2 linked regions of the Rhodopseudomonas sp. BAL398 genome follow. The protein of the gene in region 1 interacts with the protein of each later gene in a pairwise test. Links are inferred from orthologs where the notes say so. Each region holds a gene or a part of one and is shown in the gene's direction. Other genes may lie near its edges.

Region 1 (5,568 bases):
TTGACGGCGAGGTTGGTCAAGGAGCGCTCGGCGTCCGCGACGTGCGACTTGATGCCGTTCGACAATTCCTCGGCGCGCGCCATCAGCGTATCGCTCGCCTGGCGTCCGCTGCTCTCGAAACGGCCGGCGACGGCCTCGACGCGCGAGCCCAGCAGATCCTCGAACTGGCTGACGCGAATGTCGATGTCGTTGGCGACGGCGCCGACATGGGTTTCTAGGCCTTCGTGGATTTCCTGGAACCGGGCGCCGACGGTGCTGGCGAGCTGGTTGCTGCGCGCGTCGATGGTTTCGGTCACGTCGTTGATGCGCTGATCGATCGCATTGATCGCCTGGCTGGTTCCGTCGGTCAGCGTCGTGGTGAGATGAACCAGGCGCGAATCGATGGTTTGCACCGCCTGGGTGGCGCCATCGGTCAGCGCCGAGGTCAGATGGGTCAGACGGCTGTCGATCGATGCGATCGCCTGGATCGCCCCGGTGGACAGCGACGTCGTCAGATGGGTCAGGCGCTGATCGATCGACTCGACGGCGTGCTCGGCGCCGCTCGACAGCGTCGTGGTCAGCGTCTCGATCCTTGTGTCGATGGTTTCGGTCATCGACGTCGCGCGGTCGTCGAAGGTCTGTTCCAGCGACTTGAGATGGCCGCCGATCGCGTCGTCGAAGGTCTGGATCTTGGTGTGCAGCGAGCCGTCGAGATTGGTGACGCGGGATTCGAACGTGGTCTCGAACTGGGTCAGGCGATGATCCAGCGCGGCGCTGATGGCGCCGCCATTGGCGGTCAGCCTGGTGTCGAAGCTGTCGACATAGGACTTCAGCGTCTCGGAAATGTCCTGGGTACGCTGCCCCATCCGCTCGACGATCTCGCCGCCATAGGTCTTCACGGTGCGGTCGAATTCGGAGATGTGCTTGGTGATCAGCGCGCCCAGCATGCCGCTGTCGCGAGAGAACTTCTCGGCAAGCTCGGCGCCCTGATCCTTCACCAATTCGTCGAACGCGCTCATCTGCAGGCTGAGGGTGTCGTGGGCGTTCTCGGTCTGGCTGACCACCTTGGCGACCAGCGTATTGACGGTGACGTCGAGGGCTTCGCTGGCCTTGTCGCCGCTGGCCAGGACCTGGCTGGCGAGACGGTTGCCGGCGTCGTCGATCTTGCTGACCAGATCGCCGCTGCGCAGTTCGAGCTCCAGCAGCAGGGAGTCGCTGGAGTTCTTCAGCGAATCGTGGACCTGCTCGGTGCGATCGGAGATGCCGTCGACGATGGTGGAGGAGCGCTGCTCGAACTCGCTGGTGATGCGATCGAGGCGTTCGTTCAGCATGTCGTTGACGCGGTCGGCGAGGTCGACGAACTCGGCATGGACGTGGCCGGTCTTGAAATTCAGGCTGGCGGTCAGCCGTTCGCTGGCGTCGAGCACGGCGCGGGTGGTTTCGGCGCTGGCCTCCTCGAACCGGTCGAGCAGGTCGCCGCCGCGCTCGCCGAGCGCCAGGATCATGTTGTCGCCGGCATTGCTCAGCGATGTGGTGATATGCGCGCCGCGCTCTTCCAGCGCGCCGGTGATGCTCTTTGCCACCTCGTCGACGCGCGACGCGATCGCGTCGGAGATCAGCGCGATGTCGTGGCGCAGGTCGATCTGCACGCCGGAGATGGCGCTGCGAACCTGCTCGGCCTGGCCGACCAGATTGTCGCGCTGATGCGCGATGTCCTGCAGCAGCGCGCGGATCCGCACTTCATTGTCCGAAAAGGCGCGCTCAAGCGCGGAGACTTCGCTGGTCACCAGGGTTTCGAGCTCGCCGGCGCGCGCGATCGCGCGCTCGACGCCGTCGCCCATCGCGGCGACCTCGCGGCGGATCGCCTGACCCACGGTGACCATGGAGTCGCTGGCCGCGCCTTCGGGCTCGGAGAAACGGATTGCGACCTGGGCCATCGACTGCGCAATCATCCGCAGCTCCTGGCCGCGCCAGGCCAGGCTCGCCAGGAAATAGAACAGCATGACCGGCGCGAACAGCAGCGCGACCAGGCCCACCAGCGCCATGGTTCCACCGCTGCCCTGGCCGATGAAGGACTGCAGCGACGGCAGGAAAGCCACGGTCAGCAACCCGGCGCCGACCACCCAGATGCCGGCGAACACCGAAGCCAGCATGTAGACATTGCGGGCGGGGCGGCCCTTTTGAATGGCCTGCAGCAATTCGCCGATGGTTTCTCGATCGTCATTGGCGGGGCGCCGCGCAAAGCTCGGTTCTTCGATCGGCTCGTAGCTCGGGCGTTCATTGCCGATCGGGCGGTCGAAGCCGCCATCGTCGAAACCAGGCGCGGGCGCGGCTGCTGGCTTCGACGCACTCTCCGTGCCGATCGTGATCTGATCGTGCCCGTCGTCCGGCGCGTCGCTGATATTCAGGGCTTCCTGAATTGCGGACAGCGCGACTTCGGTCGGATCTTTGATCTTGGGATTGTTCGCCATGGTGGTCTACGCCCTTGTTGTACGCATCCGGGGGACCCCGCGCGATCGGTGACCGCAGCATGTCTCCGGCTCAGGTGCTTCAAGCCGGGCGAAATCGAACCCCTATGCGCCCAGCTTGTCAGCCACTTCCGCAAACATCCTATGGGCTCAAACGAGCGAATGAAATGGTTGCTGTTAATAACATGTTAATCATCGTTAACGGCAGTTAGGACTCGCCCGGTCAGTTACCGGCGAAAAACCCCGGAGCACCGGTCAAATCGTGGCAATATGTCGGCAAAACCGCGGCAAACTTGCGGCGATACCCGGCAATGATCCGTTAACCAATTTTGTGGTTGGTTAGCAGAAATACCAATGCGGGGGCGCGGCCGCCGGCGGTTCGGGGATAACTATGCCACTGCATCTTGAACGGGTTGAATGGATGCCATCGCCGCCGCTGGTGCCGGATTTGGAACCGCTTGATCTTGCGCATCTGGCGCGGATGACGCTGGGCGATGCCGGGCTGGAGCGCGAGGTGCTGGCGCTGTTCGTGGCGCAGGCCGACAGCCTGATGGCGATACTGGCGGCGCTGCCGGACGATGCCGCGGCACTGGCGCATACCTTGAAGGGATCGGCGCGGGCGATCGGCGCGTTCGGTGTGGCCGACGCCGTGGTTGAGCTCGAGGCCGCGCTGCGGCGCGGCGATGACGCGGCGCTGGCGCTGCTCACGCTGGGCTGCGCGGTCGACGCCGCGCGCGAGGCGATCGGCGTCCGGCTGGCGCGGACCTGATCCGGATCAAATCCGCCGCGCGGAATAGGCCGATTGCGCCGCGGACGCTGGCGGAATCCGGATCGACCCGCTATAGGACGGCCCGTATCCCCTCAGTCCCGATGAGCGAGCATGGCCAAGATTGAATTTGTGAGTCACACCGGCGAATCCCAGATCGTCGACGTCGAAACCGGCGCGACGGTGATGGAGGCGGCGATCCGCAACGCGGTCCCGGGCATCGAGGCCGAATGCGGCGGGGCCTGCGCCTGCGCGACCTGCCATGTCTATGTCGACGAGGCGTGGCGCGACAAGGTCGGCGGCCCGACGCCGATGGAAGAAGACATGCTGGATTTCGGCTTCGACGTGCGGCCGAATTCGCGGCTGTCGTGCCAGATCAAGGTCACCGACGAACTCGACGGCCTCAAGGTCAGCATCCCCGAACGCCAGGCCTGAGGCGCCGGCCGGCGGGCTCGCGCTAGCCCAGCGCGACGCCGCGCAGCGCCCAGCGCCGCAGATTGCCGATGATCTCCTCGGTCAGCGGCGTCGGCTTGCGCGTGACCTCGTCGACCAGCACGGTGATCGAGCGCGCCGAGGCGACGCAGATCCCGTCGGAAAACACCACCTGATCGAAATGCGTCGAGGTGCGGCCGAGCCGGACCACGCCGAGCCCGAGCTCGATCTTGCCGGGCCAGTGCAACTCGCTGCGAAAATGGATGTCGAGCCGCACCAGCACCCAGCTCAGCCCCGGCGGCATCAGCCCGTTGGCCTTGTCCTTGACCAGGCTGACCCGGCCGGATTCGAAATAGCTGGAATAGACCGCGTTGTTGACGTGGTTGTTGGGGTCGAGGTCGGCGAAGCGGACATTGTCCGACAATCGATAGGGAAAATCGTCCAGAACCGGCAGCGCAGCGTCGCGGGATCGTGCAGTCAAGGCGGTTTCTCCTGGTTTCTTGTGCTTTTGGCCCATTGAGCCGGTTTCTTGCGCCAGGACAAGGTGGCGGCCGGCCGAGCCGGCATAATTATGCCTTTCCTCGCCGGGCCTGCTTGGCTAGACAATCTGCGGCCGGAACGGCCCCCTTCGCCGCCTCTGTTCAACCGAAAAGAATCAATGATGACCGACGTGATCAAAACCGATGTGCTGATTGTTGGCGCGGGCCCCTGCGGACTGTTCGCCGTGTTCGAACTGGGCCTGCTGGATATCAAGGTCCATCTCGTCGACATTCTCGACAAAATCGGCGGCCAATGCGCCGAGCTGTATCCGGAAAAGCCGATCTACGACATTCCGGGCATTCCGCTGATCACCGGCCACGGCCTCACCGAAGCGCTGATGGAGCAGATCAAGCCGTTCAATCCGCAATTCCATCTCAACGAGATGGTGGAGCACGTCGAAAAGATCGGCGATCCGGGTTTCCGCGTCACCACCGACGCCGGCACCGTGTTCGAATGCAAGGTGCTCGTTGTGTCCGCCGGCGGCGGCTCGTTCCAGCCGAAGCGGCCGCCGGTGCCGGGCATTGAGGCCTATGAGGGGAGTTCGGTGTTCTACGCCGTGCGCAAGATGGAGCAGTTCCGCGACAAGGACATCCTGATTGTCGGCGGCGGCGATTCGGCGCTGGACTGGACGCTGAACCTCAACCCGCTGTGCAAGAGCATGACGCTGGTGCATCGCCGCGACGATTTCCGCGCCGCGCCGCATTCGGTCGAGCAGATGCGCGCGCTGGTCGCCGCCGGCAAGCTCGATCTGAAGATCGGCCAGGTCACCGAGCTGAAGGGCGCGGACGGCCAGCTCACCGGCGCCGTCGTCAAGGGCAATGACAACAACCTGTCGGACGTCACCTGCAACGCCATGCTGCCGTTCTTCGGCCTGACCATGAAGCTCGGCCCGGTGGCCAATTGGGGCCTGGAGCTGGAGAATAATCTGGTCCCGGTCGACACCGGCACCTTCGAGACCAACGTCCCCGGCATCTTCGCGATCGGCGACATCAACACCTATCCGGGCAAGCTGAAGCTGATCCTGTCGGGCTTCCACGAGGGCGCGCTGATGGCGCAAAAGGCGGTCAAATACGTTTACCCCGACAAGCGCGTAGTGTTTCAATACACCACCTCGTCGTCGAGCCTGCAGAAGAAGCTCGGCGTCAACTAAGCGGATGGGGGCTGCGGCGAGTACTATTTTCGCCGCGCCCCGGCCTCCGCTATCGGCGATGCCGCGCATTGCCGTCGCTTGGCCGACCCTCCCCGCGCGGGGAGGGAGGCGTTGGGCGCGTGTGCTCAGGGCGGTGAGGGCGAGGCGTTGTCGTCCCGATGGCAGCCCGCATTAGCGCAGCGATATGCGGGACATCGTCGTTCGGCCGGGTCCCGCATGTCGCGACGCTCATG
Region 2 (5,508 bases), 1.8 Mb from region 1 along the record:
GTGTTTCGCGCCGTGCTCGACGACCGCGGCCATTCGGTGTTTCAGGGCCGCATCAATGTCCGGCAGCCGGCGCAGCAGACCGACGCCAAGATGATGACGCGGGCGCTGTTGTTGTCCGACGAGGCCGAGGCCGACAACAAGCCGGAGCTGGAAATCTTCGCCGACGACGTCGCCTGTGGTCACGGCGCCACCACCGGGGCGCTCGACGAATCGCTGCTGTTCTATCTGCGCGCCCGCGGCCTGCCGGAGAAGGACGCCGAGTCGCTACTGATCCAGGCCTTCGTCGGTGAGGCGATCGAATCGATCGTCGACGATCAATTGCGCGAGCTGGCGATTGGCGCGGCGTCGCGCTGGCTGGAGGCCCGGGCATGAGCACGCATCCGGCGGTTCTCAACGGTTCCTACGACGTCGCCAGGGTGCGCGAGGACTTTCCCGCGCTGGCCCTGAAGGTCTATGGCAAGCCCCTGGTCTATCTCGACAACGCCGCCTCGGCGCAGAAGCCCAGGCAGGTGCTGGAGTGCATGACGCGGGCCTATGAGACCGAATACGCCAATGTTCATCGCGGGCTGCATTACCTCGCCAATGCGGCGACCGAGGCCTATGAGGGCGGCCGCAGCAAGGTGCAGCAATTCCTCAATGCCAAGCGCTCGGAGGAGATCATCTTCACCCGCAACGCCACCGAGGCGATCAATCTCGTGGCGTCGTCATGGGGCGGGCCGAATATCGGCGAGGGCGACGAGATCGTGCTGTCGATCATGGAGCACCATTCCAACATCGTGCCGTGGCACTTCCTGCGCGAGCGCCAGGGAGCGGTGATCAAATGGGCGCCGGTCGATGACGAGGGCAATTTCCTGATCGAGGAGTTTGAAAAGCTCCTGAGCCCGCGCACCAAGCTGGTGGCGATCACCCAGATGTCGAACGCGCTCGGCACCATCGTCCCGGTCAAGGACGTGGTGAAGCTGGCGCATGACCGCGGCATTCCGGTGCTGGTCGACGGCAGCCAGGCCGCCGTGCACATGGCGATCGACGTCCAGGACATCGACTGCGATTTCTACATCATGACCGGCCACAAGCTGTACGGCCCGACCGGGATCGGCGTGCTGTACGGCAAATACGATCGGCTGGTGGCGATGCGCCCGTTCCTCGGCGGCGGCGAAATGATCCGCGAAGTGGCGCAGGACTGGGTCACTTACGGCGACCCGCCGCACAAATTCGAGGCCGGCACCCCGGCGATCGTCGAGGCGGTCGGGCTGGGGGCTGCGATCGACTACGTCAATTCGATCGGCAAGGAGCGGATCGCGGCGCATGAACACGATCTTTTGACTTATGCCGAAGCCAAGCTGCGTGAGATTAATTCGCTACGGATGATCGGCACCGCCAAGGGCAAGGGACCGGTGATATCATTCGAGATGAAGGGGGCGCATCCGCACGACATCGCCACCGTGATCGACCGGCAGGGCGTGGCGGTTCGCGCTGGAACCCATTGCGTGATGCCGCTTTTGGAGCGTTTCCAGGTGACCGCGACGTGCCGGGCCTCGTTCGGCATGTATAATACACGTGAGGAAGTCGACCATCTCGCACAGGCGCTGATCAAGGCGCGGGAATTGTTTTCATGACAGATACTGTGGAAGCCAAGACCGGCCACACGACCGACCCCAACACCGATGCGACGGCTGCCAAGGCCAATATGCAGACCGTGTCGGCGCTGTCCGCTGACGAGACCGAACGGCTCGGCAGCGAAATCGTCGCCGCGCTGAAGACGGTGTTCGATCCGGAAATTCCGGCCGACATCTACGAACTCGGCCTGATCTACAAGGTCGATATCAAGGATGATCGCACCGTCGACGTCGACATGACGCTGACCACGCCGAACTGTCCGGCGGCGGCCGAAATGCCGATGATGGTCGAGAACGCGGTCGCCACCGTGCCGGGCGTCGGCGTGGTCAATGTCAATATCGTCTGGGAACCGGCATGGACGCCGGAACGGATGACCGACGAGGCCCGGCTTGTGCTGAATATGTGGTGATGCGTCGATCCCTGTGACGGAGCGACCAGTCGCCGAAGTAACGACGGGCGAAGCAACAACGGGCGGCCTTGAACCGCGCCGAGGACTGCACAAATGACCGAGATGACACCAGCTGCCAGCAATCCCGCCAAGCCGAAGCCGCGTCCGCGGCCGCAGGTGATGCGACTGACCGAGGCCGCCGCCGCGCGGGTGCGCGAACTGACCGGGCGAGCCGATTCCGAAATCGTCGGCCTGCGGGTCGGGATCAAGAATGGCGGCTGCGCCGGCCAGTCCTACACCGTCGAATACGCCCATGACGTGCGGCCGAACGACGAAGTGGTCGAGGACAAGGGCGTCAAGATCCTGGTCGATCCCAAGGCCGTGCTGTTCCTGCTCGGCACCGAGATGGACTACAAGGCCGACAAGATGCAGTCGCAGTTCATCTTCAACAATCCGAACCAGACCGGCGCCTGCGGCTGCGGCGAATCGGTGCAGCTGACCGCCGCGACGATCGACAGCTGACACCTCTCGACGCCTTTAGGCCCCCGTCGAGCCTTGGTCGTCGGACGGAATCCGCCGCGTGGTCATCGCGAGGAGCGAAGCGACGAAGCAATCTGGTCTTAGATCGGGACGGCGGGATTGCTTTGCTGTCGGACGGCGCTGCGCGCCGACCTCGGCTCGCAATGACGACATTGGTCAGGATGACGGGATGAGAGATTGCTTTCGCCAGGGCGATGCCGCATGGACCGCGATTTCCTGATCGAGCTGTTCGCCGCCTTCGGCCCGGTGTCGATCCGGCGGATGTTCTCGGGCTTCGGCATTTCCGTCGACGGCGTCAATTTCGCGCTGGTGCTGCGCGGCGCGATCTATCTGCGCGCCGATGCGGATAGTATCGCACGCTTCGCGGCCGAGGGCGCCGGGCCGTTTCAGTATCAGACCAAGGTCAAGACGGTGACGGTGGGCTCCTATTGGCAATTGCCGGAGCGGCTCTACGACGATCCCGAGGAACTGGCCGAGTGGGCGGGCAGGGCGCTGGCGGCGGCGCAGCGCGCGGCGCTCGCCAAGCGCGGCAGGGCACGCAAGCCGGTGACCAAAAAGGCCGCGACCAAGAAGGCCGCGGCCAAGCGCCGAACCAGATCGGCTCAGGCCACCTGAGTCTGCTGGATGCAGAGGAATTCCGGATCGGTCTCGCAGATCACGCGATTGCGGCCGTTGCGCTTGGCTGCGTAGAGGCAGGCGTCGGCGCGGTCGATCATGGCGTCGGAATCCTCGCCGGGTTTCAGCGCCGACACGCCGACCGACAGCGTCACCCGGCCGAGGATTTCGCCGGTCGACTTCTTCTTCAATTCCTTCGACATCACCATCCGGCGGATGTTCTCGGCCAGGGTGATGGCGTCGCGCAGCGGCGTGTTCGGCAGCACCACGGCGAATTCCTCGCCGCCATAGCGCGCGGTGATGTCCTTGCAATCGATGCTGTGCCGCAGCGACTGGCCGACCAGGCGCAGCACCTGATCGCCGGTGAGGTGACCGTAATTGTCGTTGAACGACTTGAAGTGATCGATATCCAGCATCAGCAGCGACAGCGGCTGGCCTTTGGCACTGGCGTCGCGCACCGCTTCGCCGATCGCGCGGTCGAAATGCTTGCGATTGCCGAGGCCGGTCAGCGGATCGGTCAGGCTTTCGGCCCGGATCGCGTCGAGGCTGACCTGCAGATTGTTGATCTCGAGCTTGGATTTGCTCAGCCGTTCTTCCAGCGCCGAATTGGCGCTTTGCATCTCGTGGGTCGAAATCGCCAGCCGCTCGACAATGGCCTTGATCTGATCGCGGTCGCTGGCGAGCGAGAGCGTCTGGCTGGCGCCCTGCAGATTGTCGCCGAAGCTCGCGGTGGTGCCCAGCGCGTCGCTGATCAGCGACATCACATCGCCGATTTCGGTGACGACGCGGGCGCCGATCTTGTCGATCCGGTTGGTCGTCCTGCCATGGGACAGATAGGTCTCGTAGATCTGATCGAGCTCGGCGTCGGACAGTTTGCCGTTGCGCGCGAGGGTCTCGTTGATCGCCTCGTTGAGCGCGGCGTTGTAGCCGGTCGCATAGACGTACCAGATTTCGAAATTGCGCGGCATGGCGCCTTGCCGCAACGCCTTGATCTGGGCGAGGGCGATCTCGGCATAGCCGATCGTTCTCTCGTGTTCGTCCTGGATTTCGACTGCCACAAGCATCCCCAGTGCAGGCAGCTTTGCCTACGTTCCAGACCGTGAAGAAACGCCATTCGCAACCGTGAACACGCGGCATTCACAATCGCAGGTAGGCTAGCCTCAGACGATGAATACCCGGTAAACAACTTAGGTAGATTTGCGTAGGCCTAGCCCCGTGCTCAGCCGCGGGCGCGGACCGGGCGCAGCAGGAATGCCGGCAGATGCGAATGATCGGCGGGCTCCGATTGTGCGTCGCGGGGTGTCTGCGGCGCCGCGGCGCGACCGATCGAGGGCGCGTGCGAGGCCGGAGCGGCGGTGATGACCGGGGCCAGGGTCGCATGCGCGGGCTCCGGGGCGCGGCGCGGCTCGCGACGCGGCTTGCGCGGTTCACGGGGCTCGCTGCGCGGCTCGCGGGCGTCCGCTTCGCGGGGCTGTTCGCTGGCCGCGGCGGCGCGTGGTGCCTCCGACTCGGCCCGCGGCGTCCGGGATTCGCGGCGCGGACCGCGCGAGCGCGGCTCAGTGGAGCGGCGGTGGGTGCGGACCGGACGCTCGGCTTCCGGCTCGTCGGCTTCGAACTCGCCCTGCGGGCCGGCCTCGGCACGGGGGATGTCCTGGCCGATCAGCTTTTCGATCGCCGCGATGGATTTGGCGTCCGAGGGCGCCACGATCGAAATCGCGGTGCCGGCGCGACCGGCGCGGCCGGTACGGCCGATCCGATGGACATAATCGTCGGGGTGATGCGGGACGTCGAAATTGAAGACGTGGCTGACCTCGGGAATATCGAGGCCGCGGGCGGCGACGTCGGAGGCCACCAGGATCGGCAATTCGCCCTTGCGGAACGCGTCCAGCGCCGCGGTGCGGGCCGACTGCTCCATGTCGCCATGCAGCGCGCCGACGCTGAAGCCGTGCTTCTGCAGCGATTTCGCCAGCAGCGCGACCTCGCGCTTGCGGTTGCAGAAGATGATGGCGTTCTGCAGGTCGGTGGCGTCGCGCAGCAGCCGGCGCAGGGTATCGCGCTTCTCATGCGGCTCGCGGCCGGTCGGCACCTGCGACTGCGTCACCGTGACCGCCGTGGAGGCGGGCTTGGAGACTTCGATCTTGATCGGATTGTGCAGGAAGGTCTCGGTGATGCGGCGGATCTCGGTCGGCATCGTCGCGGTGAAGAACAGGGTCTGGCGGGTGAACGGCACCAGCTTGCAGACCCGCTCGATGTCCGGAATGAAGCCCATGTCGAGCATGCGGTCGGCTTCGTCGATCACCAGCAATTCGACGCCGGTCAGCAGCAGCCCGCCGCGCTCGGTATGGTCG

What was found. Proteins that work in one complex are often made in the same cells at the same time.
Region 2: the proteins of RBJ75_RS12650 (region 1) and RBJ75_RS03830 interact in binary tests that used the Escherichia coli proteins (3 or more experiments, as listed by UniProt). The link is inferred for Rhodopseudomonas sp. BAL398 from one-to-one orthologs.

What each region holds. Positions count from the first base shown.
Region 1 is NZ_CP133111.1:2,648,638-2,654,205, reverse strand. The notes cover bases 2,181-4,987. They hold RBJ75_RS12650 (2Fe-2S iron-sulfur cluster-binding protein), read left to right. Parts: upstream 2,181-3,327; coding sequence 3,328-3,648; downstream 3,649-4,987. Other genes in these bases: RBJ75_RS12640 (NAD(P)/FAD-dependent oxidoreductase), read left to right, coding at 4,307-4,987; RBJ75_RS12645 (acyl-CoA thioesterase), read right to left, coding at 3,671-4,126; RBJ75_RS12655 (Hpt domain-containing protein), read left to right, coding at 2,839-3,216; RBJ75_RS12660 (negative regulator of septation ring formation), read right to left, coding at 2,181-2,450. In the rest of the region: more of RBJ75_RS12660, read right to left, coding at 1-2,180; more of RBJ75_RS12640, read left to right, coding at 4,988-5,335. UniProt on the Escherichia coli protein: Ferredoxin are iron-sulfur proteins that transfer electrons in a wide variety of metabolic reactions. Although the function of this ferredoxin is unknown it is probable that it has a role as a cellular electron transfer protein.
Region 2 is NZ_CP133111.1:821,733-827,240, forward strand. Bases 1,077-3,823 are described here. They hold RBJ75_RS03830 (HesB/IscA family protein), read left to right. Parts: upstream 1,077-2,119; coding sequence 2,120-2,527; downstream 2,528-3,823. Other genes in these bases: RBJ75_RS03820 (cysteine desulfurase), read left to right, coding at 1,077-1,616; RBJ75_RS03825 (SUF system Fe-S cluster assembly protein), read left to right, coding at 1,613-2,026; RBJ75_RS03835 (TfoX/Sxy family protein), read left to right, coding at 2,747-3,160; RBJ75_RS03840 (GGDEF domain-containing protein), read right to left, coding at 3,148-3,823. Outside these bases: Fe-S cluster assembly protein SufD, read left to right, coding at 1-372; more of RBJ75_RS03820, read left to right, coding at 369-1,076; more of RBJ75_RS03840, read right to left, coding at 3,824-4,218; RBJ75_RS03845 (DEAD/DEAH box helicase), read right to left, coding at 4,380-5,508. UniProt on the Escherichia coli protein: Is able to transfer iron-sulfur clusters to apo-ferredoxin. Multiple cycles of [2Fe2S] cluster formation and transfer are observed, suggesting that IscA acts catalytically.